4 regions of the Rhizobium sp. 01L410 genome follow, and region 3 is predicted to be linked to each of the others. Evidence: riboswitches for the same ligand, from Rfam matches in the RefSeq annotation. Region 3 holds a riboswitch; each other region holds the start of a gene.
The links. Region 3 has a riboswitch for cobalamin ahead of AC1DV9_RS21920 (CbtB domain-containing protein). Riboswitches for the same ligand answer to the same signal wherever they lie in the genome.

Region 1 (7,147 bases), on a different contig from region 3:
TGTCGATCACATTGCGCAGACCGTTTCCTACGACGAGATGCTGACCTGGATGCTGTTCTACACCTCGATCTTCGAGACCCGGAAAACGCCGATGGTCGATATCATCGATCCCGGCGGCGTGGTGCGCAGCCAGGTCATCGAAAATGCCAGCGGATCGCTTCGCATCACTATGAACGGCGCTGAAAATCGCAGAACGCTTGCCGGTCACTTCATCGCGGAGAAATTCGGCTCAGGCATCCAGCATCTGGCCTTCTCGACAGCCGATATCTTCGCCACCGCCAAAGCCCTGCGTGAAAAGGGCTTCAAAGCCTTGCACATCTCGCCCAACTACTACGATGACGTCGAGGCCCGCTTCGGGCTCGATCCCGATCTCAGCGAACGGCTGAAGGCAGAAAACATCCTTTATGATCGCGACGACGAGGGTGAGTATTTCCAGCTCTACAGCGGGACCTACGGGGAGGGGTTCTTCTTCGAGATCGTCGAGCGCCGTGGCTATCGCGGCTACGGCGCGCCGAACGCGATCTTCCGGATTGCGGCGCTGAAGAAGCAGATGCGGCCGGACGGCATCCCGAAGGACGCCTTCTGACTGCCATCGCTAGGCGATGCGGCCGCTTTTCACCACATGTTCAACGCCGCTCAATATGTGGCGGCGGATAACGGCGCGGGCGCCCTCGACGTCCCGCTTCAGCGCGAGTTCGAAGAGGAGCCTGTGATCGTCGACAACCGCTTTGCCGCGAAAACTCTGAGCCAGCATATGATAGCGCAGGAAACGGTCGAAGACGGAGGACAGCGTCTCCATCAGCGTCGCCGAATTACAGGCGGAGACGATCGCCTGATGAAACTCCCAATCGTAGCGGACCCAGTCGATCGTGCGCGAGGCGTCGCCGGCAAGCAGCCTCTTTTCGGCGGCCGCAAGCTTGTGGTGCGCGGCGACGATGCGCCCTTCCCATTCGAGATTCCCCGCGGCAAATGACAGGCCGATGGCATGGGTCTCCAGCACAGTGCGAAGATCGGCGAGTTCCTCCAACTCCTTGAGCGAAGCGGGGCTGACTTCGAAGCCGCGCTGGCCTTCGGCGAGCACCAGGTTTTCGGTGGTCAGGCGGCTCAGGATCTCGCGCAGCGACGACACACTGATCGAATAGTGCTCCTTGGCCTGCTCCAGCTTGATCTTCGCACCCGGCGCCAATGTCCCGGAGATGATATCCTGACGAATTTGCCGGGAGACGACGTCGCTGACAGTCTCGGAATGTTCACCGGTCACTTTGAGCATTGATTCCTCTACGTCCCGCACCATCGTGCGTGGAATACATTATCCTGCCGATAGGCGAATGGTCGCCAGTGAACCCTTGCTCAGCGCATGCTCGACGCCCTGCTGAATATGCCGCTGCAATATTCTCTTCGCCGTCGTGATGTCGCGCTGAAGAGCGGCCTCCAGCAGTTGCTTGTGCTCTTCTTCCGCAACGCCGCCGCGATAGGACAATGCCACCATCTGATATCGCAGATATTTGTCGAACACCGCCGAATGTGTTTCCATCAGCAGGCGCGATCCGCAGGCCGAGATCAGAGCCTGGTGAAACTCCCAGTCGTAGCGCTTCCAGTCTTCCGCCCTACTGGTATCGCCCGAGGCCATCACCTCTTCCATGCGCGCCAGCTTGTAATGGGCCGAGACCAGCCGCGCTTCCCATTCGACATCGCCCTGTTCGAAGGCCTGCTCCAGCGCGTGCTCCTCGAGAAGCAGACGCAGCGCTGCGGTCTCTCTCAGGTCGGCGACCGAAACACGCGCGACTTCGAAGCCGCGCTGCCCCTCGGCAACGACGAGGCCTTCCGATGTCAGGCGGTTGAGAATCTCTCTCAGTGTGCTGACGCTGGTTTGGTAGGCGATTCTCAGATTTTCAAGCTTGAGCTTCTGCCCCGGAGAAAGCCGCCCGAAAATGATATCCGCCCTTATTTGCCGATAGCCGCTCTCTGCGACGGTCTCGTTTGAGATTTCGTTCAACGGCCATTACCTCTGATATTCCCATTTTCTTCATATATAACGGAATAAGTATGCCGTATTCAACAAGCGAAAACGCGATTGGCGGCCGTTCTGCGGGTACTGAACCCTGATTGCCGAACCAGGGTGGCGCGCTGCGCGTCTTGACGGCCGGGATATTAGCGTCGTAACTGCATCCGACGGTTCCCGGAGGAAGTCTCCGACGGGATTAATAGGGAACACGGTGCGGACGACCCAAAAGGGACCAAGACCGTGGCTGCCCCCGCAACTGTAAGCGGATTGCCGATCATCACGGGAGACCAGCCTGCTGGATGTCTCCCTTGGGCCGCAAGGCCATGCCACTGCGATGTTATCGCGGGAAGGCAGATGAGAGGCGAATATTCGCGAGCCAGGAGACCTGCCGTCAAACACGATCCAATCAGCCGGGCGGGGATGCCTGGAAAGGAACAGACATGTTTGACCTGACCCTTCGCCGATACATGGCCTCCATCCGCCTCGATTGGGCTTTCCGCGTCCGCGCTGCGTGAGCAGTCACGCCGTGTTCCGCGGCGTCGTGCTGCCCGCTTCTCCTAAATCGAGGTCCCATGCGCCAGATTATCGCCACGCTCACATTTGCCCTCGGCCTGACCGGCTTCGCCGGTACAAGCCTTGCCGCCACGCAGTATCCTCTGACCCTCAACAACTGCGGGCAGCAGGTCACGTTCAAGAAGGCGCCTGAGAAGATCGTCTCGATCGGCCAGGGGATGACCGAAGTCCTGTTCTCGCTTGGTCTTGCCGGCAAGGTCGCCGGTACCGCCGTCTGGGTCGGGCCGGTCCTGCCGCAATATGCCGATGCAAATAGCAAGATCAAAAGGCTCGCCGACAACGATCCAAGCTTCGAGGCCGTCGTCGGTCAGGAACCCGATCTGGTCGCCGCCGAATTCGAATGGCATGTCGGTGCGCAAGGCTCTGTCGGCAAGCGCGAGCAATTCGCCGATCTCGGCATCAATACCTACATCGCGCCTGCCGACTGCGTCGCCAAGATCAATGCCGATGGCGGTGATGGCGTTCGCAAGGAGCTGTTCACGATGGACCTGATCTATCAGGAGATCGCGGAGCTCTCCGAAATTTTCGACGTCAAGGATCGCGGCGATGCCCTGATCGCCGATCTGAAGAAGCGTGAGGCTGCAGCCGTTGCCTCGATCTCGGGTGCCTCGGGCAAGAACCTGCCCGTTGTCTTCTGGTTCTCCAGCAAAGAGGTCAAGGGCGACGCCTTCATCGCCGGCAAGAACAGCGCTCCGGCCTATATTCTCAAGACGGTCGGCGCGAAGAATGTCGTCACGACCGAAGAGGAATGGCCGTTGGTCGGCTGGGAAACGATTGCCCAGGCAAATCCTGCCGTCATCGTCCTCGCGACCATGGACCGCCGCCGCTATGCCGCCGATGATCCGAAGGTAAAGATCGATTTCCTGGAGAGTGATCCGGTTACCAAGGAACTCGAGGCCGTCAAGAACAAGCATTTCGTGATGATGGACGCCCAGTCGATGAACCCGACGATCCGCACGATCGACGGCATCGAAACGCTGGCAAACGGCATCAAGACCTTCGGCCTTACGCAGTGAAAGTTGCCGCTTCCTGGCAACGCCGGTGGTGGGCGCTCGTTGCGCTCACCGCCGCCGCCGTTCTCCTCCTTGGCGTCATGATCAGCCTTGCCGTCTCGATCGGCGAGATTGCGATCCCAGTTGCGACAACCGCCAAGGCGGTTTCGAACCGGCTGTTTGGAACGGCGTTCGAACTCAGCCGCATCCACGAAGGCGTCATCTGGGACTACCGGCTCAGCCGCGCTTTGGCGGCGGCCAGTGCGGGCGCTTCTCTCGCCCTCTGCGGTGCCATCCTCCAGGCGCTTCTTCGCAACCCGCTCGCCGAACCTTACGTGCTCGGCATTTCCGCCGGCGCCTCGACCGGGGCCGTCTGTGTCATGATCCTCGGACTCGGCTATGGCGTTCTTTCGTTGTCGGGTGGTGCCTTTATCGGTGCGGTGGTGGCCTTCCTGCTTGTCGGCATTCTTGCGACAGGCACCGGGGGCTCCAGCGAACGGATCATTCTCTGCGGGGTTGCCGGCTCGCAGCTCTTCAATGCGCTCACCTCCTATATCGTCACGACATCCGCAAATGCGGAACAGGCGCGCGGCGTGCTGTTCTGGCTCCTGGGGTCGATGAGCGGCGTCCGCTGGCCCGATGTCTATCTGTCGGTGCCGATCGCGATCGCCGGCTTCGCCGCCTGCCAGTTCCACGCCCGCGCGCTCGATGCATTTGCCTTCGGTTCGGATGCCGCCGCATCGCTCGGCGTTGCCGTGCGGCGGGTGCAGATCGTTCTTTTCGGCATCACCGCGATCATGACTGCGGCCGTCGTCAGCATGGTCGGTTCTATCGGGTTTGTCGGCCTCGTCATCCCGCATGCCGCCCGCTTCATCGTTGGCCCGTCCCACAGCCGTCTCCTACCGGCCACGGCGCTCGGCGGTGCGATCTTCATGGTCGGGGCCGATATCGTTTCCCGGATCATCATCACGCAACAGATCTTGCCGATCGGTGTGGTCACCGCGCTTTTCGGCGCCCCAGCTTTCGCGATCATCCTCTATCGCGTCGGGAGAAGTGCATGAGCATCTCCATCGATACCGTGTCCTATTCGGCCGGCGACACCTTAATCATCGATGGCATCACGCTATCGGTGACCCCAGGTAAGGTGCTTGGTCTGCTGGGCCCGAACGGCTCGGGAAAGTCCAGCCTGCTGCGGCTAATCTGCCGCCTGCGCCGCGTCGATAGCGGCGTTATCCGTCTCGGCGAGGACGACGTCGCCATCCTCTCTAGAGCCAGTCTCGCCCGGCGCGTTGCTCTCGTCGAGCAGCAATCGGCAACCGATACGCCGCTGACCGTGCGTGACGTCGTCCAGCTCGGGCGCACGCCGCATCGCGGCCTGCTTTCTGCCTGGGATGCGGGAGATGATGCGGCCGTCGACATGGCCCTGGAGCGGGTCGACATGAAACACCGCGCCGGACAGATATGGCAGACACTTTCCGGCGGGGAGCGTCAGCGCGTCCATATCGCGAGAGCTCTGGCTCAGACGCCGACCGAGCTCCTGCTCGACGAACCGACAAACCACCTCGATATCCAGCACCAGCTCGAAATTCTATCCCTCGTGTCGAAACTCGGGACGACCTGCATCATTGCCATGCATGATCTCAATCTCGCAGCGATGTTCTGCGACAGCCTCGCCGTGCTGCAGAAGGGTAAAGTGGTTGCATTAGGAACCACATGGGAGGTTTTGAACGAAGATCTGATTGCCCGCGTCTTTGGCGTCCGGGCGTATGTCGAGCAATCGGCGGTGCACGGCCGCTACAACATTCAATATGCGATAGACTGAAGATGGCCTTGAGCCGCTGCCTGAGGTTCATGGAGAATTGCCGGCGCGCGCAATTGGGAGTGTTGCGCCAGTTTGCCGGGATGGCATTTCACTGGAAGTTCGCTACAGTAGATCCCGATGAACTGGAGCATGGTCATGACCGAACGTCGTCAGCTTCCTCTGCATCCCGTCTCAACGGGTGCCGCGGCAGCCTGGATTGCCATGACAGCGGGCTCCAGCGTCGTCCTTAGTCTCTATTTCGCATGCGTCACGCCCTTCGTTGCGCTGTCGGCGGTTTCCGCCATGGCGCTTCCGCGGCAAATGGCGATCTATGCGGTTCTGCTCGCATGGCTGGGCAACCAGGTGGTGGGTTATCTCATTCTCGGCTACCCGCAGGCCTGGGACAGCTATGCCTGGGGTCTCGCCATCGGCGTGGCTGCTGCTACCTCTCTCCTGGCGGCATTTGTTGTTATCAGGCTTCAGACCGGCATCTTTGCTATGGCTGCCGGCACGTTTCTGGCTGCCTTCGTGGTGTATGAAGGCGTCCTCTTCGCAGCGACGTCCGTCCTGCCATCGGGCCAAGGCGCGTTTTCTATTGCCGTCATTTCGCAGGTGCTGGTGATCAACGCTGCCGCTGCTGCCGCTCTTGCGCTCGCCCATTTTCTCGCCGCGGCCTTGCGGCTGCTGTTTGTCACGGCAGACGCACCGATGCTGCGATAGAGCGCTTTCACCGGCAACGGGCATATGTGGTGTCGGCGTGTCTCTTCCGGTGATTTGTTCTTCCGTCCGGCCGTGGCGGGCAACGGTTTTTCAATCTGAACCGCGACCTTGAACGGATCTGTGTTTCAGTCCGTTCGATCGTCTCTATGCTGGGCTCTTCGACGCGCCCCAGAATACGAGGACTTTCATGACGGCCCTGAACGACGCCAACCCATCCGGCAGTGCGCTGCCTGTGCTTGATATCTCGCGGTTTCACGGCCGGGAACGCGAGGCTTTCGTCGCAGAGCTTCGCCATGTGCTTCATGATCACGGCTTCTTCTATCTCACCGGGCACGGGGTCGAGCAGGCTTTCATCGACGATGTCATTGCCGCGTCCAAAAGGTTCTTTGCGCTTCCGATGGACGAGAAGCTGAAGATCGAGATGATCAAGTCACCGCATTTTAGAGGATACAATCGCGCCGGGCAGGAACGCACGCGCGGCGAACAGGATTGGCGCGAGCAGCTCGACATCAACACCGAAGGTACGGCTGCGAAGATCGGTCCCGCCACGCCGCCATGGAAATGGCTTCAGGGCCCGAACCAGTGGCCGGAAGCCCTTCCTGAACTGAAACCGCTTCTTCTCGCCTATCAAGCGGAAGTGACAAGGATCGGCATCGATATTTTGAAGGCCATCGCTGTTGCGCTCGACCAGCCGGAAGATGTCTTCGCCGGTATCTACGATCCGCAGCCGTCGCAGCTTCTGAAGATCATCCGGTATCCGGGCCGGGATGTCGCCGAGACCGATCAGGGCGTCGGGGCACACAAGGATGGCGGCTTCGTCACCGTTCTTCTCCAGGACAAGACGCCCGGCCTGCGCGTCCGCACAGAGGCCGGTGATTGGATCAGCGCCCCGCCGGTTCCCGGCACCTTCGTCATCAACACGGGCGAACTCCTTGAACTGGCGACAAACGGTTTCGTCCGTGCAGACGTTCACGACGTCGTCGCACCACCCCGTGGCGTCGAGCGGTTCTCCGTGGCGTTCTTCCTGGGCTCGCGTCCCGATGCGACGATACCGGT
Region 2 (7,147 bases), on a different contig from region 3:
AATCAAGCGCTTCGGCATCACGCCGCGCGCCGCCCTCGTCTCGCATTCCAATTTCGGCTCGCGCGAAAGCGAAAGCGCCACCAAGATGCGCAGTGCCCTGCAGCTGATCCGTGACGCCGCGCCCGATCTCGAAGTCGATGGCGAAATGCATGGTGAGAGCGCAATCGCCGACGAAATCCGCAAGCGCGTCATGCCCTCCACCACGCTGCACGGCGAAGCCAACCTGCTGGTCTTCCCGAACCTCGATGCCGCCAACATCACGCTCGGTGTCGTCAAGTCGATGACCGACGGCCTGCATGTCGGCCCGATCCTGCTCGGCACGGCGCTCCCGGCCCACATCCTGGCTCCGTCGGTGACGTCGCGCGGTGTGGTCAATATGGCGGCGCTCGCCGTCGTCGAGGCCCAGCAGCCGGCGTGATTTGCCGTAGATCGGAAAAATGCGTTAGAATTCCGTCGTTAGCTTGTTAACGGAAGGCAGCTAGACAGAACGGATGCGGCAAATGCTCTGCCGCTTCCGGTTTACTATGCTGCGGGATGATACCGTGAAACGCCGAAGCCTGACCCTTGCTCTCTTTCTCGCTACTGCCGCGCCCGCGGCGGCGCAGACCAGCGCGATCTGCGAAGATCTGCGCGGACGCCTTGCCGACCTGCCGCAGGTGATCGGCAACGGCCCGGAGATCCGTCAATATGCAAGCGCCATAGCCGAACAGAACCTCGAGCTACGCAAGCTGCGCAACGACCTGCGCAGCAACGGCTGCAGTGTCGACAGCATGGTCGTCATCGGCGGCGAGAATGACCGCTACTGCAGCGATCTGCAGGAATCGGAATCGCGGATGATCGACAACATCCACTACCTCCAGGACCGCCGCAACCAACTGCGGGAGGCCGGCGGCAGCGATGTCAACGAACGCCGCGAACTGATGGCCGCCCTCGACGATAACGGCTGCAACGACGATCCGGGCTATCAGCCGGACGAGCGCGCCTATGTCCCTGCGCCAAGTACCGAAGAACAGGCGATGCGCGGCGACACCTTCATTCCGCTCGGCAACGGCGAAGAAGGCAACACGCAATATGGTGTGCCGCGCGGCGAGATGATGTCGCATGTCAGCACCATGTGCGTGCGCAGCTGCGACGGCGGCTTCTTCCCGATCAGCACCAATGCGACCTCGATCGATTTCAGCCGCGACGCCTCGACCTGCTCGAAAATGTGTCCCGGCATCGAGACCGAACTTTTCTATCAGGACGTTTCGAATACCGACGCCGCCAACATGATCTCGGCCGCGACCGGCGCGCGCTACAGCGCCATGCCAAACGCCTTCGCCTACAAGAACCGGGCACCCGGCGAGAAATCCTCCTGCACCTGCAATCTGACCGCCTATTACGAGCAGATGCGCAAGAACCAGACCGTCAGCGCGCCGCCGCCAAAGGGCTCGATCACGACAATCACCACCAAGCCGCCGGCAACGGCCGCCCCCACACCGGCTGCGCCGCAGGCACAGGTACCGGACCGCCCCTACGACCCCGGAAACAGCAAGGTACGCCAGATCGGCCCGCAATTTCTCGCGGGCGACCAGGGCAGTATCGACCTGAAGAACCCGGCAACATCGGGCCCGCAGCCGCAGCAGCAACAGCGGAATTAGCGGCGGCCCCAGCCATCGCGGAAGATCAGCTCGTCGAGCGGCAGCCGCTGCCGCCAGCCTTTGACGGCCAGCTCGGGCTCGCTATAGAGCGTATCGACATAGCCGACGCAGAGCCAGGCGACGATCTCGATATGCACGGGCACGCCGAGAATGTCCTTGAGCTCGCTCTCGTGGAAAATGCTGACCCAGCCGACGCCGATGCCTTCAGCCCGTGCCGCGAGCCAGAGGTTCTGCACGGCACAGACGGTCGAATAGCTATCCATCCGCGGGTTATGCGTGCGCCCCAGCACGACGTCACCGCTGCGCGACGGATTGCAGGTGATGCAGATGCCGAGCGGCGCCTTGAGGATGCCCTCGAGCTTCAGCGATCGGTATGTCGCCTGCCGCTCACCATCGAACATCCCGGCCGCCTCGCGGTTCGCCCGGTCGAAGGCGTTCCAGACGCGCTGGCGGACAGCGACATCTTCGACGACGATAAAATTCCAGGGCTGCATGAAGCCGACCGAGGGCGCGTGGTGTGCGGCCTCAAGCAGCCGCATCAGCACATCGGATGGGATGGGATCAGGCAGAAACTGGTCGCGCACATCGCGCCGGGTCATGATCGCCCGGTAGACGGCGTCGCGCTCGTCAGCGGAAAAGGCAGACGCGCCTTCAAGCGCATCCTTGTTCATGGGCCGCATCGTCAAATCCCCAACAACGCAACCGCCCCGCCGTCCGCACGGGATCAGTCTATGATGCCAGGCCGGTCTTCTGACTTGGCGTCATCCGCCCGCCGCAGCCTTCCCGGTGTCAACCAGTGGCATGATGCGGCAGGCGTCGGCCTTACAGCGTTGGGCACGTTCCGGGCTTGCACCGGATTCCCGATTCTCCCGCGACAAGCGGGCACCTGACCGAAGCGTCTTGCCCGCTTTTACGAGACGCTTCAAGTAGCCGGGAAATACCGGACATAGGCAAACTCGTCACCATCAGGTGACCAGCAGGGAACATTGATCGTGCCCTGCCCGCCGAACAGCTCGAAAAGCGTCGTCAGATTGCCGCCGTCCATATCCATCAACCGCAGCCGCACATGCAGGTCGCGCGGATGATCGAAGACGTCAGGGTCGTAGGAAAGCAGCAGCACCTTGTCGTTGGTAGGCGCCGGATGGGCAAACCAGTTGCCGTAATTGTCGTGCGTGACCTGCTCGAGGCCGGTCCCATCGGGATGAATCCGCCAAATCTGCATCAGCCCGGTGCGGCTGGAATTGAAATAGATCCACTGGCCGTCGAAGGAATAGTCAGGCCCATCATTGCGCCCCTCGCCATGCGTCAGCCGCCGCTCGGCCCCGCCATCGACGGAAATCGTATAGATGTCGAAGAGATCGCCGCGGATGCCGCAATAGGCGAGTTCCTTTCCGTCAGGCGACCAGCCATGCCAATAGGATGGCAGGTTTTCGGTGATCTGCTTTGGCGCGCCGCCTTCCGACGGCAGCGTATAGATGCAGGATTTGCCGTGCTCGGTCTTGTCGGAAATCACATAGCGGCGGCCATCGGGCGAAATGCCGTGATCGTTGTTGCAGGCCGTGGCAAAGCCGGTATCGACCTGCTGCAGACCGCCCTCACCATCCGGTGACAAACGATAGAGAAGGCCATCACCGTTCAGCAGTAGGTAGCGGCCATCGGGCGAAAAATTCGGCGCCTCGATCAGCTGCTCCGTCTGGAACACGACCCGGCTCTGACCGGTGAGGATGTTGTAGATCTCGACCGAACTGCGCATGCATGCCTCCCGCATTTGCTGCGGCCCGGCGCTTAGCCGTTCCGCTTCATTCTGATTTGCATGCGGTTTGTGCCATGCATCTGCGTTTCGATAAAGGCGCAGCGCTTCAAAAGCGAACTGAGGTTCAAGGACACGAAATCCTCAGTTCAGAAGATGCCAACTCACCAGGAAAGGATGAATTCCAGATGCGACGGCGCCGACCGTAGCCAATGTAGCGAGAACAATCTGATATGTTTCGAGCTTCAACCGGCGCTCAAGAACAACCGTCTCGCCCCGCCAATAAAGCCGGTTTGCTTCGTCCAATTGAAAACCATCGAGCTCATCCAAGGCAATTGTGCGCAATGCCATGCTCGTCACCTCTCAATCTAGACAAACAGCAATTGATGATACCCCTACCGATCCCTAAAACGGTTGGTGATTGGATAGCGGCGGTCGCGGCCGAAATTCTTCTTGGTGATCTTCACGCCGGGCGCCGATTGGCGGCGCTTGTACTCGGCGAGATAGAGCAGATGCTCGATCCGGTGCACGGTCGCGACATCGTGGCCGCGCGCGACAATCTCGTCGACACCCATTTCCTTTTCGACGAGGCATTCGAGAATGTCGTCGAGAACCGGATAAGGTGGCAGCGAATCCTGGTCGGTCTGATCAGGCCGCAGTTCGGCAGAGGGCGCCTTGTCGATGATGTTTTGCGGGATCACCACGCCTGACGGTCCGAGCGCATCCGGCGGCACATGCGCATTGCGCCAGCGCGAGATCGCATAGACCTGCATCTTGTAGAGGTCCTTGATCGGATTGAAGCCGCCGTTCATGTCGCCGTAAAGCGTCGCATAGCCGACCGACATTTCCGACTTGTTGCCCGTCGTGACGACCATCGAGCCGAACTTGTTGGAGATCGCCATCAGGATCGTGCCGCGGGCGCGGCTCTGCAGGTTTTCTTCGGTGATGCCGCTATCGGTGCCTTCGAAGAGGTCCGAGAGCGCCGAGGTAAAGCCGGTCACCGGCGCCTCGATCGGCACGATATCATAGCGGCAGCCGAGCGCCTTGGCGCATTCGGCGGCATCCTTCAGCGAATCCTCGGACGTGTAGCGATAGGGCAGCATGACGGTGCGCACCCGCTCCTCGCCCAGCGCATCGACGGCAATCGCCGCGCAGATCGCCGAGTCGATGCCGCCGGAGAGGCCAAGCACGACATTCTTGAAGCCGTTCTTGTTGACGTAGTCGCGGAAGCCGAGCAGGCAGGCGCGGTAATCCGCCTCCTCTTTCTCCGGAATATGCGACATCGGCCCTTCGCTGCAACGCCAGCCGTTGTCGCCGCGCTTCCAGGTGGTCACGGCAAGCGCCGGTTCGAACTGGCTCATCTGGAAGGCAAGCGACTTGTCGCCGTTGAAGGCAAAGCTCGCGCCGTCGAAGACCAGTTCGTCCTGGCCGCCAAGCTGGTTGGCGAAGATCAGCGGCAGGCCTGTTTCAATCACCTGTCGCAGCGCCACCTGATGGCGCACATCCACCTTGCCGCGATAATAGGGCGAGCCGTTCGGCACCAGCAGGATTTCGGCGCCGCTTTCGGCCAGCGTCTCGCAGACGCCGAGATCGTTCCAGATCTCCTCGCAAATAGGCACGCCGATCCTGACGCCACGGAAATTCACCGGCCCCGGCATCGAGCCTTCGGCAAAGACGCGCTTCTCATCGAACTCGCCGTAATTCGGCAGATCGATCTTGTCCCGGAACACCAGGATCTTGCCGCCATCGAGCACCGCGACGGAATTGTGCCGCCCTGTCTCGCCCTGCCGCGGGAAGCCGACGATCAGCCCCGGTCCGCCATCCGCGGTATCGGCAGCGAGATCCTCGATGGCCTTGAGGCAAGCCTTCAGGAATGCCGGTTTCAGCACCAGATCCTCGGGCGGATAGCCGGAAATGAAAAGCTCGGTCAAAAGCAGCAGATCCGCGCCCTGACGGGCCGCATCGGCGCGTGCCTCGCGGGCTTTGGCAAGATTTCCAGCAACATCGCCGACCGTTGGGTTGAGCTGGCCGACGGCAATCCGGAGCGTGTTCAAGGGAGCGTTTTCCTGTGTCATGTCATCTATTTAGCGCGCGCGCGTTCGCCCCGCAACGTGTCCTGCCATGAAAAGCCGCCGGGTCTGCTCAGACGAAAATTCAAATCTTCGGGAAAAGCAAGGAAACATTAATGGTTCATCTAGCGTTCATGGCGGGCATGTGACAGTTCGGTGAAGGTTTTATGACGCCGGGATGACGGCGGGAATGACATTGGAGTCCGCCCTTGATCGCGTTGGTCATGAAGTCCGCGCAGGCCAGAAGAATGGCGCTGCTTTCTGCTGGTCTCGGCGCGAATGTCCGCTCTCCCGCCGCCCGAGCCGCCCTCAGCATCGCATTCACCTTTTCGATGGCGCTGCTCAGTGTCATCGCCGTCGAATGGATCGCCCGCAGCACGCTTGCCGATGTCGGCGATTTCCTGACCTCGACGGCCCGCCCCGGCATGACCACCGTCGTCATGCTGACCATCCTGATGCTGACGCTCGATGCCGCCTTCGGCCGCCGCTATCTCTCGGCGCTGATCCTCGTTCCGCTTGTCTTGATCCCGGCTTTCGTCTCCAATCAGAAACAGCATTACCTGTCCGATCCCTTCTATCCCTCGGACATCCTCTTCGGCCGCCAGATCATGGAATTGCTGCCGGTGATGGTGCGTGACCGGCCGTTCACGGCCATCGCCATCGTCGTCGGCCTGGTGCTGCTGGCCGCCGGCATGGTGTTCGGCTGGCGCTATGCCTGGCGCACCTTTCCGAAGCTGTCGAACCAGGCGCGTCTTCGCCGCCTCTGCCTCGGCCTACCGGTGATCGCCGCCTTCGGTTCGCTGATGGATTATTCGCAATATTCCTACATCCGCGACCGCCTGCAGGTCGTGCCGATGATGTGGGACCAGAAGGAAAATTACCGCAGCAACGGCTTCATCCTGGCCTTCATCTTCAACGTACCGATGGCCGATGTGGCAGCCCCTGCCGGCCTCAATGCCGAGGCGCTCGACGCGATCCCGGCCCGCAATTACGGCTATCTCGCCGGCCCGCGCGAAAAGCCCGATGTCATCATGCTGATGAGCGAATCCTTCTGGGATCCGACGCGGCTGAAGAAGCTGAATTTCAGCGCCGACCCGATGCCTGTTATCCGCGCCTCGCAGTCCGGCTATGTGTTTTCGCCCGAATTTGGCGGCATGACCGCCAATGTCGAGTTCGAGGCACTGACAGGCTTCTCCAATGCCTTCCTGCCCTATGGCAGCATTCCCTATCAGCAATATATCCGCCGCGACGTGCCCTCGCTTGCGACCTTCTTCCGCGGCGAAGGCTACACGGCGCGCGCGCTCCATCCTTTCAGCGGCTGGTTCTGGAACCGCAACGAGGTCTACAAGGATTTCGGTTTCGAGGAGTTCCGCACCGAGGAAACCCTGCCGCCGATGGAAAAACGCGGCATCTTTGCCTCCGACGACTCGCTGATGAAAGAAATCATGCGCGAGGGCGACGGACTGGATAAGCCGTTCTTCTTCTTCGCTGTCACGCTGCAGGGACATGGCCCCTACGAGGCCAACCGCTACGCCCACAACTCGATCGACATCCAGGGCGACATTCCGGAAGCCGACCGCGCAACGCTCGCGACCTATACGCAGGGTGTCAAGGAAGCCGACGACAGCCTGAAGATGCTGATGGACTGGGCCTCGCATCGCGACCGCGAGACGATAATCGTTCTCTGG
Region 3 (7,147 bases):
TCCCTTCACCAATGGCAAGAGCGCTCTCGATTTCATCCTTGGTGCCGATCGCAGCGGTGAGGTCAGCAGGGACCGCTATCTGCTGGTGCTGCTCGATCTCAATCTGCCTGACACCTCGGGCATCGACATTCTCGAGCAGATCAAGGGCAACGAGCACACCAAGCGCATGCCGGTGGTGATCCTGACGACGACCGATGACGAGCGTGAAATCCAGCGCTGCTACGATCTCGGCGCCAATGTCTACATCACCAAGCCTGTGGATTATGAAGGCTTCGCGCACGCGATCCGCCAGCTCGGCCTGTTCTTTGCGGTCATCCAGATTCCGCAGCAATAATGCGAAAAGGCGAGCAGTTTGGCTGCTCGCCCTTCTTTCAGCTCACCAGCATCGGGATGCTGATGACAAAGCCTATGAGAACAACGGCGGTCGCGATCTTCAGAAGACGCATGCGCCGTGTACGCTCCCCACTCCAATCATACGTCATGGCTGGTCTCCCCGGGGCAAGGACTTAGCGCCCGGCAAGCCGGGTTCAATAGGTATCGCGCAACTTGCTTGCGTAAGGCTTATCTAAATTTCGCGTTGGGAATGGTAGCTTTAGCGGCCGAAGCGCAGCGCCCAGCGGCGGCCGTCATGGCTCATGCGCAGGATGGCAAGCGGTTCGATATCCGTCAGCCAGAACGAGGCGAGCGGCGCGTTCAGTACATGGAGAACGGCGGCCCGGATCACCGCGGCATTGGCGATTGCGATCATGTGCCCGTCGAGGTTCTGCTGTTCCTCCATCCAGCCGGTGACGCGAGATTGAACTTTCGCGAGACTTTCGCCGCCATGCGGCGCCGATTGCGGATCCGTCATCCATTGAACCAGAGCGTCCGGCTCCTTTGCCTGCAGATCGGCGAGTGAGCGTCCTTTCCAGCGACCGTAGTCAGGATCGGCGAGCCTGGGATCGCCGGTGGCGGCAAGGCTCAAGATTTCGGCCGTCTGCAATCCTGCCAGGGCAGGGCTGTTTGCGCTCCGATCGGCGTGCCGAAGCCTCTCCGTCAACGCTGCGGTTTCCACAACGGCGCTCTGTTCCAGTGGCTCGTTCAGAGGGAAGCGGCCTTCGCGGTTTGCGCTGGTCGGGCCGTGGCAGATCCAGGTCAGCCGGGTATGCACAGGTGAGCCTCCGGCTTGCCGTGGATGGCAAATGAAGTTTCGTTGACAGTTCTCAGCCTAGAGATATAACGGGCATGTTGCGGGTTTGGAAGCCGGTGGAAATCCGGCGCGGTCGCGCCACTGTGACCAGGATGCGAAAGCAGGCTGGAAGTCAGACCTTGCCGCCAACACTCTTTCGACTGAAACGCGTCATTCCAGGAGGAATATATGTCTGACACCACTTTTGCGCCTGTTGCAGCACCAGCGCCAATCCCGGTAGGCGAAATCCTGCCATGGGCGATCTTCGGCGGCCTGCTGATGATCATCGCCATCTATTTTGTCGGCACGGAAGAGGGCGCCATGGCGCTATTCTCGGGCGGCTACGTCCACGAATTCGTGCATGACGGCCGCCACCTTCTCGGCTTCCCCTGCCACTAAAGGACGACAGACATGGTTGGAAATCTTCTACTCCGTGGGATGATCGCGGGGGCGATTGCTGGCATCCTGGTGTTTGCCTTCGCCCATACATTCGGTGAGCCGCTGGTCGACAAGGCGATTGCCTTCGAGGAAGCCGCTGCCACGGCTGCCGGCGAAGCCGCCGAACCCGAAATCGTCAGCCGCGCCACTCAGGCCGGCATCGGCCTCTTCACCGGCGTGATGGCTTACGGCATCGCCGTCGGCGGCCTCTTTGCTCTCGCCTTCGCCTTCGTGCATGGCCGCTTCAGCAAGCTCAGCGCCCGCGGCACCGCTGCCGTCATCGCGCTGGCAGCCTTCGTCGCCATCATCCTCGTTCCCGGCATCAAGTACCCGGCCAATCCGCCGGCTGTCGGTAATCCGGACACGATCGGCGTTCGCACCGAGCTGTTCTTCCTGATGATCGTCGTCTCGGTTGGGGCGCTCGTCGCCGCCGTGGCCTTGGCCCGCAATCTGGCTGTCCGCTTCGGCATCTGGAACGGCTCGATCATCGCCGGTATCGCCTACATCGTCTTCATCGGCCTCGTGCAGTACCTGCTGCCGCCGATCAACGAGGTGCCGGAAAAATATTCGGCAGCGGTGCTCTGGAGCTTCCGCACGACGTCGCTCGGCATGCACGTGATCCTGTGGTCGGTGCTTGCGGTGGTCTTCGGCTTCCTGGCCGAGAAGCGGCTGGAAACGCGGTCCCCGGTTGGCCGTCCGGCGTTTCGGTGAGAGCTTGGTGAGGGAGGTGTTCCGCACTCTCCCTCATTCCTGTGCTCGTCACAGGAATCCAGCCACTGCGCGTCGGCGCGGTGAATGACTCTAGTTTCCCGCGTCCATGGACATGGACGCACTGGATTCCTGTGACAAGCACAGGAATGAGGGATTGGTAAGGTCTGCGATGAAACGGCTGCTTCTTCGTTCGGCGATCTCTGTAGCTGCGCTCGCGCTGCTGACCGGCGGAGCCATGGCCCATAGCCGCACCGCGTCGGAAAACCACAGCGGCATTCCTGTCCCTGAAATTTCGCATGGCGAAATGGCCGTCATGGCTGATTATCGCGACCGGATCATCGCGCTGGCGTCCACCGCCACCGATACCAACGAGCCGTTCCGCCGTGTGCTGAACTATGCGCAGATCCAGTATTCCTACTGTCTCTGGGGCCGTATGCCCGGCAGCGTGACCGACGAAGAGAGTCCGTTCAACGAATGCGCTCACGCCTATCTGGCCGCCACCAAGGCGGTTCTGCTGTCGCTGCGGGATATGCCGCGCGAGGCTGGAGAGGCTGACGCGATTATCTCGGATGCCGATGCCGACATGGTGCGCCGCGGCCTGTCGCTGATCACCTGCCGTTTCAGCGGCGAGGCTTTCAACACTGCCGATGTCATCAAGCCGCGCTGGAGCGAAATTCCGCTGCATACGGCTAGCATGGCGTCGCTGACCGGTTTCTTCGCGATGATCTTTGGCGTCTTCTTCGCCGGCCGCAGGCTGCTGAAGGTTCAGTCCTCGGAGTAGCGCTGCTCGCGCCAGGGGTCGCCGAGCATGTGATAGCCGTTCATTTCCCAGAAGCCCGCCCTGTCCGACGGCATCAGGTCGATGCGGCGCAGCCATTTGGCGCTCTTCCAGAAATAGAGATGCGGCACGACCAGCCGCATCGGGCCGCCGTGATCAACCGTCAGCGGCTGCCCCTCCCAGGCGGTCGCCAGGATCGCGTCTTCGGCGGCAAAATCCGCCAGCGGCAGATTGGTCGTGTAGCCGTCATAGCTCGTCAGCATGACGTAGCCGGCTTCGGCCTTCGGCATGGCGGCATCCAGCAGATCGCGGGTCGAAACACCTTCCCAGCGGTTGTCGTAGCGCGACCATGTCGTCACGCAATGGATGTCGCTGACACGGGTGCTCTGCTGCATCGACTGGAAATCAGGCCATGTCAGCGCAAGCGGTGTCTCTACGAGACCGCGCACCTCGAGCTTCCAATCATCCAGCGATATCGCCGGCTGCTCGCCGAGATCGAGCACCGGCCAGTTCTTCACCAGATGCTGCCCGGGCGGCAAGCGCTCGGTCTCCGGGCGGGCAATTCGCCCTGTCAGGAACTTGCCTTCCGCCGCCCAACGGCGCTTGGACGTGGTGAGCTTGCTGTCAACAGGCGCCTGTTCGTCGGTCATCGCGGTCTCCCATCACAGTCGGCCGATAGGACAATTCCGGGCCCGGAGTGTCAAGGGCAGGGTGATCGCCTTGGCCATGCCGCTGGCCTCTTGGAATTCGCGGCGCCGGTCAGTACAATCGGGCGGTCGGGGTTGCCTTCCTGGGGAGGGAGGCAAAATGGGAGGAGCCGCCGCTGTCTCAGAGGCATAGGCTTACATTTGCGCTGTTTTCAGTGCCTTTCGTCGTTTTCGCCTTCTTCTATTACGGCGGATCGCTGGCGACGCGCGCCTATATGGGCGAGGCCTCGGCGCAGGCTGGGACGGCGCTGCGGCTGGCCGTCTCCGCCCTCAGCGGTCACCTGAACCGCTACGAGGCACTGCCGGCGCTGATTGCCGATCACGATGACATCAAGGAACTGGTCACGCATCCCGACGACAAGGATCTTCGGGACGCCGCGAACCTCTATCTCAAGGAGATCAACCATCTCCTCAAGTCCTCAGACATCTATGTGATCAAGCCCGACGGCGAGACGATCGCCGCCAGCAATTTCGATATGCCGGGAAGCTTCATCGGCGAGAATTTCAGCTACCGCCCGTATTTCCAGGAGGCGATTGCCGGAAAGCAGTCGCGTTTCTACGCACTGGGGACGACCTCGCTGAAGCGCGGTTATTATTTCGGATCACCGATCAGGGCCGGCGATGACATCCGCGGCGTCATCGTCTTCAAGGTGGATATCGACATGATCGAGTCTTCCTGGACCAGCGGCGAATATCGCATCTTCGTCTCCGATCCTGAAGGCATCATCTTCATGTCCGGCAAGCCGGCCTGGCTCTATAACAGCATCCTGCCGCTGACGGCGGATCGCATGCAGCGGACCGAGGCCTCCCGGCGCTATGCCAACGCGGCGCTGACGGCACTGCCGCTCGGCCGCAGCCGGTTCGCAGAGCATGATCTGATGACGATGATCGAGGAGGGCGCGCAGAAGGAATATCTGGTGCTCTCGCAATATATGCAGGCGGAAGACTGGACCGTGAACGTTCTGCTCGACACCGGCTCCGTCCGGGCGCGGGCGCGCACGGCGCTGGTTGCCGGTTTCCTGATGCTCTGCATTGCCGGTCTCGCCTTTGCCGTTCTGCGCCAGCGCCGGATGCGGCTCAATGAACGCATGCAGTTGCAGGCCGACGCCCGCAACCAGCTGGAACGGCGCGTCGAAGAGCGCACGGCCGATCTCGCGCGGGTCAACAGCCGGATCGAGGAAGAGATCGCCGAACGGCGCCTGACGGAGCAACAACTGCGGCAGACGCAGGCCGATCTTATCCAGGCCGGCAAACTTGCCGGTCTGGGCCAGATGTCGGCGGCACTCTCGCACGAATTCAATCAGCCGCTGGCGGCTGCCAAAACCTACACGGATAGCGCGGCCGTGCTGCTCGACCGCGGACGAAACACCGAGGCACAGGACAATATCCGCCGTATCGGCGGGCTGATCGACCGGATGGCGGCGATCAGCAAGCATCTTCGCAATTTCGCCCGCAAGCCGAACGAGAAGCTCGGGCCAGTGCCGCTCGACGAGGCGATCCGCGATACGCTGGAGATCGTCGCCTGGCGGCTGAAGGCGGCCGATGCCGATCTGCAGCTCGATCTTGGCCTGCATCCGCCGGTCGTCCGGGCGGGTTCCGTGCGTCTGCAGCAGGTGCTGGTCAATGTCATCTCGAATGCGGCTGATGCGGTGGAGGGCCTGAACGACCGGCGGATCGAGGTCAGCGCCTTCGAGAGTGCCGGCAAAGTGGTGCTGACAGTGCGCGACTTCGGGCCCGGCGTGCCGGCCGCCATTGCCGAGCGCATCTTCGATCCGTTCTTCACGACCAAGGGCGTCGGCAAGGGGCTCGGTCTCGGCCTCTCGATCTCCTACAATATCATCAAGGATTTCGGCGGCAGCCTGACTGTGGCGAACCATCCCGATGGCGGGGCCGAGTTCCGCATCGAACTGCAATCGGCGGCTGGCGCCATGCCGGAGGCCGCGGAATGAGTGAACAGAAGATCCTGCTCGTTGATGACGAGGAGGAGCTGCGCCGTTCGACGGCGCAGGCGCTGGAGCTTTCGGGCTTCAATGTTGAGACCTTCTCGAACGCCGACCATGTGCTCGAGCTGATCGGTTACAGTTTCCCGGGCGTCGTCGTCAGCGATATCCGCATGCCCGGCACCGATGGCATGACGCTGATGAACCGGATCCGCGAGATCGATGCGGAAGTGCCTGTGATCCTCGTCACCGGCCATGGCGATGTGCAGCTGGCGGTGAAGGCAATGCGCGAAGGCGCCTATGATTTCATCGAAAAGCCGTTCACGCCGCAGATGCTGGCCGGTGTCATCAAGCGCGCCCTGGAGCGCCGCAGTCTTGTCCTCGAAAACCGGCTGCTGAAAGCCGTCGCCGGAAAGCGCGATGACATCGAGTCACGGCTGCCGGGACGGACGCAGGTAATGGTCGATCTGCGCTACCGCATCCGCGCGATCGGAGCGAGCGATGCCGATACGCTCATTGTCGGCGAGACCGGGGCGGGCAAGGAAGTGGTGGCCCGGGCGCTGCACGATATCAGCGCCCGGGCCAGCCGCCCCTTCATCGCCATCAACTGCGCGGCCTTGCCTGCGAACCTCATTGAGAGCGAGCTGTTCGGCCACGAGGCCGGTGCCTTTCCCGGCGCCGTGCGCCCGCGTTACGGCAAATTCGAGCACGGCCGCGGCGGGACAATCCTGCTCGACGAGATCGGCTCGATGCCCTTCGATCTGCAGGCGAAGTTTCTCCGGGTGCTGCAGGAGCGGGTAATCTCGCGGCTCGGCTCCAACGAAATCGTGCCGCTCGACGTCCGCTTCATCGCCACCAGCAAGGTCGATCTGGAAGCCGAGGTCGCCGCCGGCCGCTTCCGCGCCGATCTCTTCTACCGGCTGAATGTCGCGACCCTGCATGTGCCGGCGCTGACGCAGCGGCGGGCGGATATTCCGCTGCTGTTTCTCCAGTTGGTACGAGAGGCGGCGGCGCGCTATGGGCGCGACGATCTGCCGGTTTCGCCTGACCTGATCTCCGATATCGCCCAGCGGGACTGGCCGGGCAATGTACGAGAACTGCGCAACGCGGCAGACCGGCTGGTGCTCGGCCTCGACGGTGGCGAGCGGCCCAATAGCGAGGTGTCCGGGCTTGCCGATCGCGTCGCCGAATTCGAGCGCGGCGTGATTGCCACGGCGCTTGTCGCGCATGGCGGAAGCCTCAAGCCCGTCTACGAGTCGCTGCAGATTTCCCGCAAGACGCTGTACGAAAAGATGCAGAAATATGGGCTCGACAAGAAGATGCTCGTTTCCGAATAGTCGAAATGGGTGGATTTCCACCCATCGTCTTTGGCCTTTGTTTCCAAATCGACCCATGGTGCAGCGCA
Region 4 (7,147 bases), on a different contig from region 3:
CTCGATCGAGATCACATCCGCATCCATCGCGGCGATAGCATCGATGATGTCGTTGAACTCCGAGTAGCACATATGCGTGTGGATCTGCGTCGCGTTGCTGACACCGGTCGAGCACAGGCGGAAGCTTTCGACGGCCCAGTCGAGATAGGTCTTCCATTGCGAGCGCCGCAGCGGCAGGCCTTCCCGGAGTGCTGCCTCGTCGATCTGGATCATTCTGGCGCCGGCCTTTTCGAGATCACCGACCTCGTCGCGAATCGCCAGCGCGATCTGCCGGCATGCTTCGCTCCGGGCGATATCATCACGCACGAAGGACCAGTTGAGGATCGTCACCGGTCCAGTCAGCATGCCCTTCACCGGCCGGTCTGTCAGAGACTGGGCATATTGCCACCAGCTTGTCGTCGTCGGCTTCGGCCGCGCGATATCGCCGAAGATAATAGGCGGGCGGACATAGCGCGACCCATAGCTCTGTACCCAGGCATGCTGCGTGAAGGCAAAGCCTGACAGCTGCTCGCCAAAATACTGCACCATGTCATTGCGCTCGAACTCGCCATGGACGAGCACATCGAGGCCGATTTCCTCCTGCCAGCGGATGGCTGCTTCGGTTTCCTTGCGCAGGAAAGCCTCATAGTCTGCATTGCTGAGCGTCCCCTTCGTGTGTGCCGAACGGGCCTTGCGGACTTCAGGCGTCTGCGGAAAGGACCCGATCGTCGTCGTCGGGAACAGCGGCAAGCGGATATCCGTCTGCTGGATCGCCTTGCGCTCGGCGAAACCGGCCTTGCGGCGCTTCATGGTCTCGTCGATCGCCGCAATGCGCTGCCTGACCGCGGGATCATTGACCTTCGGCGAAGCCGCGCGGGCGGCCGCGGCCCTCGAAGATTTGCCGATCGCATCGGCCACGCAATCACGCCCCTGCGCAAGCGCCTGGCCGAGGACCGAGAGTTCATCCAGCTTCTGCGTGGCAAAAGCCAGCCATCCCCTGACCTCGGCATCGACAGCCGTTTCGAGCGCAAGATCGATCGGCACATGCAGAAGCGAGCAAGACGGCGCGATTTCGATCGGACGCGTCTTGGAAAGCGCCTCGACCCGATCGAGCAGTTTCTCGAGATCGGCGCGCCAGATGTTGCGGCCGTCGATGACGCCGAGAGACAATACCCGGCCACCCGGCACCGCTGATGCGACCGCATCGAGCTGCTCGGGCGCGCGCACCAGATCGACGTGCAGACCTGCGACCGGCAGCGCCGCTGCCGTCTTGAGATTGTCGTCCAATGCTCCGAAGTAGCTGGCGATCATGATCTTCAGGTTCGGCACCAGCTGGTGAAGCGCGCTGTACGCCGTGGTCAGCGCGTTCCGCTCAGCGTCTGTGAGATCGAGCACGAGGGCTGGCTCGTCGATCTGCACCCAATCGGCGCCCGCAGTGCTGAGCTCCGCGAGGATGGCCGCATAGACAGGCAGCAGCCGGTCGAGCAGTTCTATCGGATGAAAGCCTGCTTGCGTCGCCTTGCCGAGCTTCAGGAAGGTCACCGGGCCGAGAATGACCGGGCGCGTGTGGATGCCGAGCGCCTTCGCCTCGCGGAACATCTGCAGCGGCTTGTTTTCGGTCAGCGCGAAGCGCTGGTCGCGGGTGAATTCCGGCACCATGTAGTGGTAGTTGGTATCGAACCACTTGGTCATTTCGAGTGCCGGAACGCCCTCGTGATGATGCACATGGCCGCAATCGCTGTGCTCAACGCCCGCAGAACCGCGCGCCATGGCGAAATAGATGTCGAGATCGACGGGGCCGCCCTTCCAGCCATATTCGGCCGGTACGGCGCCGACCATCACCGCCGTGTCGAGCACATGGTCGTAGAGGGAAAAGTCGTTGGACGGGATGATATCGATTCCCTTGGCCTTCTGCAGGGTCCAATGTTCGGCCCGCAATGTCTTGGCGACGTCGAGAAGTGCTGTCCTATCGGCCTTTCCGGCCCAATAGCTTTCCAGCGCGAACTTCAGTTCGCGGTGCTTTCCGATACGCGGGAATCCGAGATTTGCAGTCTTGATGCTCATGTTTCCTTACCCCGAGGGTTATGGGCAAGGCTTGGGATGACGCATCGGCGCGCGGACACAGGCGTGCCGGTCGCAAAAGCGGCACACCGGACAACCCCGCCCGTGGACGTTATCGATCGCGGCAGGTCTCCTGGCTTGCGGGTCAACGCTGCCGTCCGTCTTCCCGGGGCGTCTTCCCCAGTGACATGAATGGACGGCCGCTCGCCGCTTACAGTTGCGGGGGCAGCTCCGGCATTTTCACCGGATTCCCTCTTAGCTCCGGACCAAAGGTCCGCAGAACCACGATGACACGAGCATGTCGCATCACGGATCGCACGTCAATAGACATAAAGATATGTTTATGTCTTTGTTTCTTCGGTTGGCTGTGCTCGCCGATTACGACAACAGCATCGAGGACGGCGCGCCGGTCTCCACGGGAGCCTGCAACTTCTGGGCAGCAAGCACCACTTCGACGCGATTGCGGGCATCGAGCTTCTGCATCAGGATCGTCATGTAGTGCTTGACGGTCTTCTCGCTGATATCGAGCATGCTGGCGATTTCGCGGTTGGTCTTGCCCTGCAGCAGGTAGTTGACGATCTGCTCCTCGCGGGCGCTCAGGCGCTTCTGCATCTGCGCCTTGCGGCGCACCTCGGCCGTCTTCATCGACAGGATCACCTTGGTGGCGAAACCCGGCGTGATGAAGGTGCTGCCGTCATGCACGGTCTTGATCGCCTCATACAGATCGCGCGCCGTGCTACCCTTCAGCACATAGCCACAGACGCCGAGATTGAGCACCTGGATCGCCGTGTCGATATTGGCGGTGGCGGTGAAGACCACGACTTTGGTGCCTTCGTAGTTCTTCTGGATCAGCTCGAGTGCCGCCAGTGTATCGCCCGGCATGCTGAGATCGGTGACAAGAACGTCGGGCCGGTGCTCCTCGACGATCTTCAGCGCGTCGATGGCGTTCTGCCCGCGGGCAGTCACCCGAAGATCTTCCTTCGCCGAGTAAAGATTAACGAGTCCATCCAACAATATTGGATGATCATCAACGAATGCGACCGAGATAGACATGATGACGAATAAACCCCCTCGTCTTCTTTCCGATAGCTCTAAAGTAAACAGAGCCAAACATAAAGACGGATTTTAATGCTTGGTTAACTTCATCGGATTTCTGTCTATTCGATCTCTATGCTTTCAGCCAGTTATCAATTCGGATAGTCCGTCGCCTTATAGGCCAGCTGCGTCGGCCTGCTGCAGCTCCAGCACCATCTCCAGGATCATGCCACCCCCGGGCCGCTTGGTGACAGCAAGCTTACCGCCGAAGCTCTCGATCCTCTGCCGGAGGCCATAGAGCCCCATTCCGCCCTCGCGCGCCGCAAACGGCACCGTCCCGGAGGGCAAACCGTCATCCTCGACCGAAATCGCGATGACCGGCATGTCGATCCGACATCGGACACGCTGGCCGTTGCCACCAGCGTGGCGGTAGGCGTTGTTAAGCCCTTCCTGAACGAAGCGGTAGATGCAGGTCTTCAGCGCCGGCGGCAGGTCGGCATTGGTGCCGCTGGACACAAAGGCGACCTTGGTCTTGGTCCGCGCCTCATGCTGCCTGATCGCCTCGGCCACCACGTCCTTAGCCCAGAGATGCAGGATCTCCGGCAAGAGCAGCGACTTGGTGACCGTCCGGGCCTCGATCAGTGCTTCACCCAGCGTCTTGCTGGTCTCGTCGAGGAGCCTTGCGCGCTCATCTTTCTTGGTCAGGTCGCGCAGCTCGTCGAGCTGTAGGATGGCCAGTGTCATCAGCTGTACCGGGCCGTCATGCAGGTCGGCGCCGATGCGGCGGATGAAGGTCTCGTTGAGGTTGGCGAATTCCATGGAGGCCCGGCGCGCCGTGTCCCTCAGCTCCATCAATTCCTTCGAGGCGGACTCTGCCTCCTCGGCGCGGTGGCTCAGCACCTGCCGCTGATGCTCGATTGTCCGGCTGCCGCGCCTGACGATCAGGAACAGGCCGAGCATGACGACGAAGGAGAACAACGCCACCGTCGTCCAGGTGACCACCCGCAGCCGCGCGAGCTCATCGACAAAACCGCTCGGATCCTCATGGATCTCGGCCACGCCGATGATCCGCCCCGAAGCCTGGTCATGCAGCGGGCTGTAGATTTCGAGATATTCGGTATTGATGTTGCGGAACGTGTGCTCGTCGGCATGAAGATCCGCATAGACGGCGACAATTTCGCCTTTCAAGGCGCGCTGCAGGCCCTCGGGGAAACTGAAGCGGTGGCCGATCATCTGCTTGGTCCGGGAATAGGCAACAGTTCCGTCGGGCGCCCATATCTCGATATGCGGGAAGCGCGCCTGGAGATCCGCATCGCCGAACAGCGCGTCGAGATGAGCGATGCTGGCGGCCTTAAGGCGCGTCGAGGCGCCCAGTTCCTGCACCTCAGCCTCAGTCAGGCTCTGAACCAGCAAGGCCGTCGTGCCGGCCTTTCCGCTGAGCGCCTTGTCGGCAACCAGCCGCGTCGTCAGATAGCCCGCAGAAACCGTGGCGATCAGAATAACCAAGCTGCTGGCGATCAGGAACTGCGTGGAAAGGGTCCGCTCGGCGCCCCATCGAAGGATACGCTTAAACAGTCGCGGCGCTTCCGCGCTTTCATCTACGCCAGCATTTCTGGCGCCTAAGTATTCGTCCGGCAAAACGTCCCCCCAAGGCCGATAGCGCTATCATCCTTGCAATATTACCCAAGGAAATAAAGCACCATTTTTGTACTATAGGCCCGTATGAATTCTATCAGACCAAAGGCCAATTCATCATAGGACCTTACTCCCGGAAGGATAAGGACCGAAGACCTGCTTTTGCCGTGGACGAACATCGAAAACATCGTCCGACCATGCGCCGTTCAAAACCCCGGTAACTTTCCGCAAGATCGCATCATCCCAAGCCAGCCCTGCAAGGCGGGCTTTGAAGACATCAGGGGCAATTCAAACCGCCGGGCTCGCAGCGCGATCCGGCGGACAGGACAAGTTTGCGAAAAACCAGGCGCCAGGACAGCGCGCCGACGGAGGGGAAAATGGTTACGCTTGTAAGACACGATCTCGAGTTCATCCTGAAGCAGATCGCCATCGCCGAACAGCATGCGGCCGGTGGTGACCTTGCCGCGCTCGTCGCCGAAGCCGGCGAAGCAGCCGGCGCGACCGGCACCGGTGCGCCGCAGGCGCATCTCCTGCCCTACGGCCTCCGAACCGTCGACGGCAGCTACAACAACCTGCTCGATGGCAAGGAAACGTGGGGCGCCGCCGACCAGCCGTTCACGCCGCTGGTGCAGCCGAACTACCTCAACGAAAATGACGACACACAGATGTTCGGGACACCGGCCAATCCGGTTTACCTGACCAACGGAAACTATACGCCGGGCACATCGAGCGGCAGCCCGATGCTTGCACCCGGCACCGTCGTCGACGCCGATCCGCGCATCATCTCCAACCTGATCGTCGATCAGACCAGCAACAACCCGGCGGCGATCATGGTCTATGATGCCATGCTCGCCGAGGGCAAGACGGCAACGCGCGTACCGATGCAGGACGCCAATGGCGCGCCCGTCGTCCATGCAGCCAATGTCGTCGGCCCCGATGGCACCGTTCTCGCCGCCGCGGGCAGTCCCGTCTATGTCTACACGTTCGAGAACGTCTCGCCCGATATTGGCGACTCCGCGCCTTACAACTCGATGTTCACGCTGTTCGGCCAGTTCTTCGACCATGGTCTTGACCTCGTGGCCAAGGGCGGCGCCGGTACCGTGTACATTCCGCTGTCACCGGATGATCCGCTCTACAATCCGGCAACGCCGCACACCAATTTCATGGTCCTGACCCGCGCCAGCCGCGACGCCGACGGCGAAGTGGCTGCCAACACCACGACTCCCTGGGTCGACCAGAACCAGACCTATACCTCGCATGCATCGCATCAGGTGTTCTTGCGCGAATATGTCATGCATGAGGGCAAGCCTGTCGCGACCGGCCATCTGCTTGACGGCGACCGTGGTCTGCCCACCTGGGCAGACATCAAGGCGCAGGCCCGCGACATGCTCGGCATCGACCTGACCGATGCCGATGTCACCAACATTCCACTGCTGCGCACCGATCCCTATGGCCGCTTCATCCCCGATGCCAACGGCTTCGCCCAGGTGATCATCGGCATCGGCGCAGACGGCATTCCGAACACCGCCGACGACATCGTTGTCTCGGGGACGCCGGGCGCTCCTGTCAGCACCGCTGGCGCCGTCCGCATCGGCCACGCCTTCCTCGATGATATCGCCCATGCCGCAGTACCGGTCATCGCCGGTGGCGTCCTGCAGGCCGACGGTGACGACGCCGTAGGCTATTCCGGCGGCTTCAACACCCGCGGTCAGCAGACTGCCTACGATGATGAGTTGCTCGACGCGCACTACATCACCGGCGACGGCCGCGGTAACGAGAATATCGGCCTGACGTCGATCCACCACATCTTCCACTCGGAGCACAACAGCGTCGTGGAGCAGACCAAGCAGGTCGTCCTCGACAGCGCCGACCTGGTCTTCATCAACCAGTGGCTGCTTGAGCCGATTACCACGCTGCCGACAACCGAGGCAGAACTTGAGGGACTCGTCTGGAACGGCGAGCGTCTGTTCCAGGCAGGCCGCTTCACCACCGAAATGCAGTATCAGCACCTCGTCTTCGAGGAATTCGGCCGCAAGATGCAGCCGGATATCGATGCCTTCGTCTTCGAGCCGTCGACCGACATCAATCCGGCGATCTTCGCCGAGTTCGCCCACGCGGTTTACCGCTTCGGCCACTCGATGCTGAACCAGGATATCGACCGCCTCGTCGAAAATGCGGATGGTACTTTCAGCTTCGATAACATCACGCTGTTCGACGGCTTCCTGAACCCGCTGGAACTCGGCACGGTCGATGCCAACGGTAATGTGCTCGTCAATCACGATCAGGCAGCCGGCGCCATCATCCGCGGCATGTCCCGACAGGGCGGCAACGAAATCGACGAATTCGTCACCGACGTTTTGCGCAACCAGCTTGTCGGCATCCCGCTCGATCTTGCAGCGCTCAATATCGCCCGTGGCCGCGACGTCGGCCTGCCGAC

Region 1: another riboswitch for cobalamin. It lies ahead of AC1DV9_RS24990 (ABC transporter substrate-binding protein); the one in region 3 lies ahead of AC1DV9_RS21920 (CbtB domain-containing protein).
Region 2: another riboswitch for cobalamin. It lies ahead of bluB (5,6-dimethylbenzimidazole synthase); the one in region 3 lies ahead of AC1DV9_RS21920 (CbtB domain-containing protein).
Region 4: another riboswitch for cobalamin. It lies ahead of metE (5-methyltetrahydropteroyltriglutamate--homocysteine S-methyltransferase); the one in region 3 lies ahead of AC1DV9_RS21920 (CbtB domain-containing protein).

The regions. Positions count from the first base shown of each region.
Region 1 covers NZ_JBFTST010000014.1:62,304-69,450, forward strand. Annotated here, with positions in the region: gene AC1DV9_RS24975 (bifunctional sugar phosphate isomerase/epimerase/4-hydroxyphenylpyruvate dioxygenase family protein) at 1-586, shown strand, start outside; gene AC1DV9_RS24980 (GntR family transcriptional regulator) at 596-1,270, opposite strand; gene AC1DV9_RS24985 (GntR family transcriptional regulator) at 1,310-1,996, opposite strand; cobalamin riboswitch at 2,157-2,412, shown strand; gene AC1DV9_RS24990 (ABC transporter substrate-binding protein) at 2,578-3,594, shown strand; gene AC1DV9_RS24995 (FecCD family ABC transporter permease) at 3,591-4,631, shown strand; gene AC1DV9_RS25000 (ABC transporter ATP-binding protein) at 4,628-5,392, shown strand; gene AC1DV9_RS25005 (hypothetical protein) at 5,528-6,091, shown strand; gene AC1DV9_RS25010 (isopenicillin N synthase family dioxygenase) at 6,279-7,147, shown strand, end outside.
Region 2 covers NZ_JBFTST010000002.1:329,994-337,140, reverse strand. Annotated here, with positions in the region: gene AC1DV9_RS06185 (NADP-dependent malic enzyme) at 1-418, shown strand, start outside; gene AC1DV9_RS06180 (DUF2865 domain-containing protein) at 543-1,640, shown strand; gene bluB (5,6-dimethylbenzimidazole synthase) at 1,637-2,320, opposite strand; cobalamin riboswitch at 2,364-2,545, opposite strand; gene AC1DV9_RS06170 (TolB family protein) at 2,563-3,393, opposite strand; gene AC1DV9_RS06165 (hypothetical protein) at 3,535-3,741, opposite strand; gene AC1DV9_RS06160 (NAD+ synthase) at 3,786-5,465, opposite strand; gene AC1DV9_RS06155 (LTA synthase family protein) at 5,708-7,147, shown strand, end outside.
Region 3 covers NZ_JBFTST010000010.1:210,084-217,230, forward strand. Annotated here, with positions in the region: gene AC1DV9_RS21910 (response regulator) at 1-334, shown strand, start outside; gene AC1DV9_RS21915 (histidine phosphatase family protein) at 593-1,150, opposite strand; adenosylcobalamin (AdoCbl) riboswitch at 1,208-1,358, shown strand; gene AC1DV9_RS21920 (CbtB domain-containing protein) at 1,358-1,567, shown strand; gene AC1DV9_RS21925 (CbtA family protein) at 1,580-2,317, shown strand; gene AC1DV9_RS21930 (hypothetical protein) at 2,487-3,098, shown strand; gene AC1DV9_RS21935 (sulfite oxidase-like oxidoreductase) at 3,083-3,745, opposite strand; gene AC1DV9_RS21940 (sensor histidine kinase) at 4,018-5,751, shown strand; gene AC1DV9_RS21945 (sigma-54-dependent transcriptional regulator) at 5,748-7,079, shown strand.
Region 4 covers NZ_JBFTST010000001.1:430,228-437,374, forward strand. Annotated here, with positions in the region: gene metE (5-methyltetrahydropteroyltriglutamate--homocysteine S-methyltransferase) at 1-2,043, opposite strand, end outside; cobalamin riboswitch at 2,147-2,342, opposite strand; gene AC1DV9_RS01945 (response regulator transcription factor) at 2,419-3,093, opposite strand; gene AC1DV9_RS01950 (sensor histidine kinase) at 3,250-4,581, opposite strand; gene AC1DV9_RS01955 (peroxidase family protein) at 5,088-7,147, shown strand, end outside.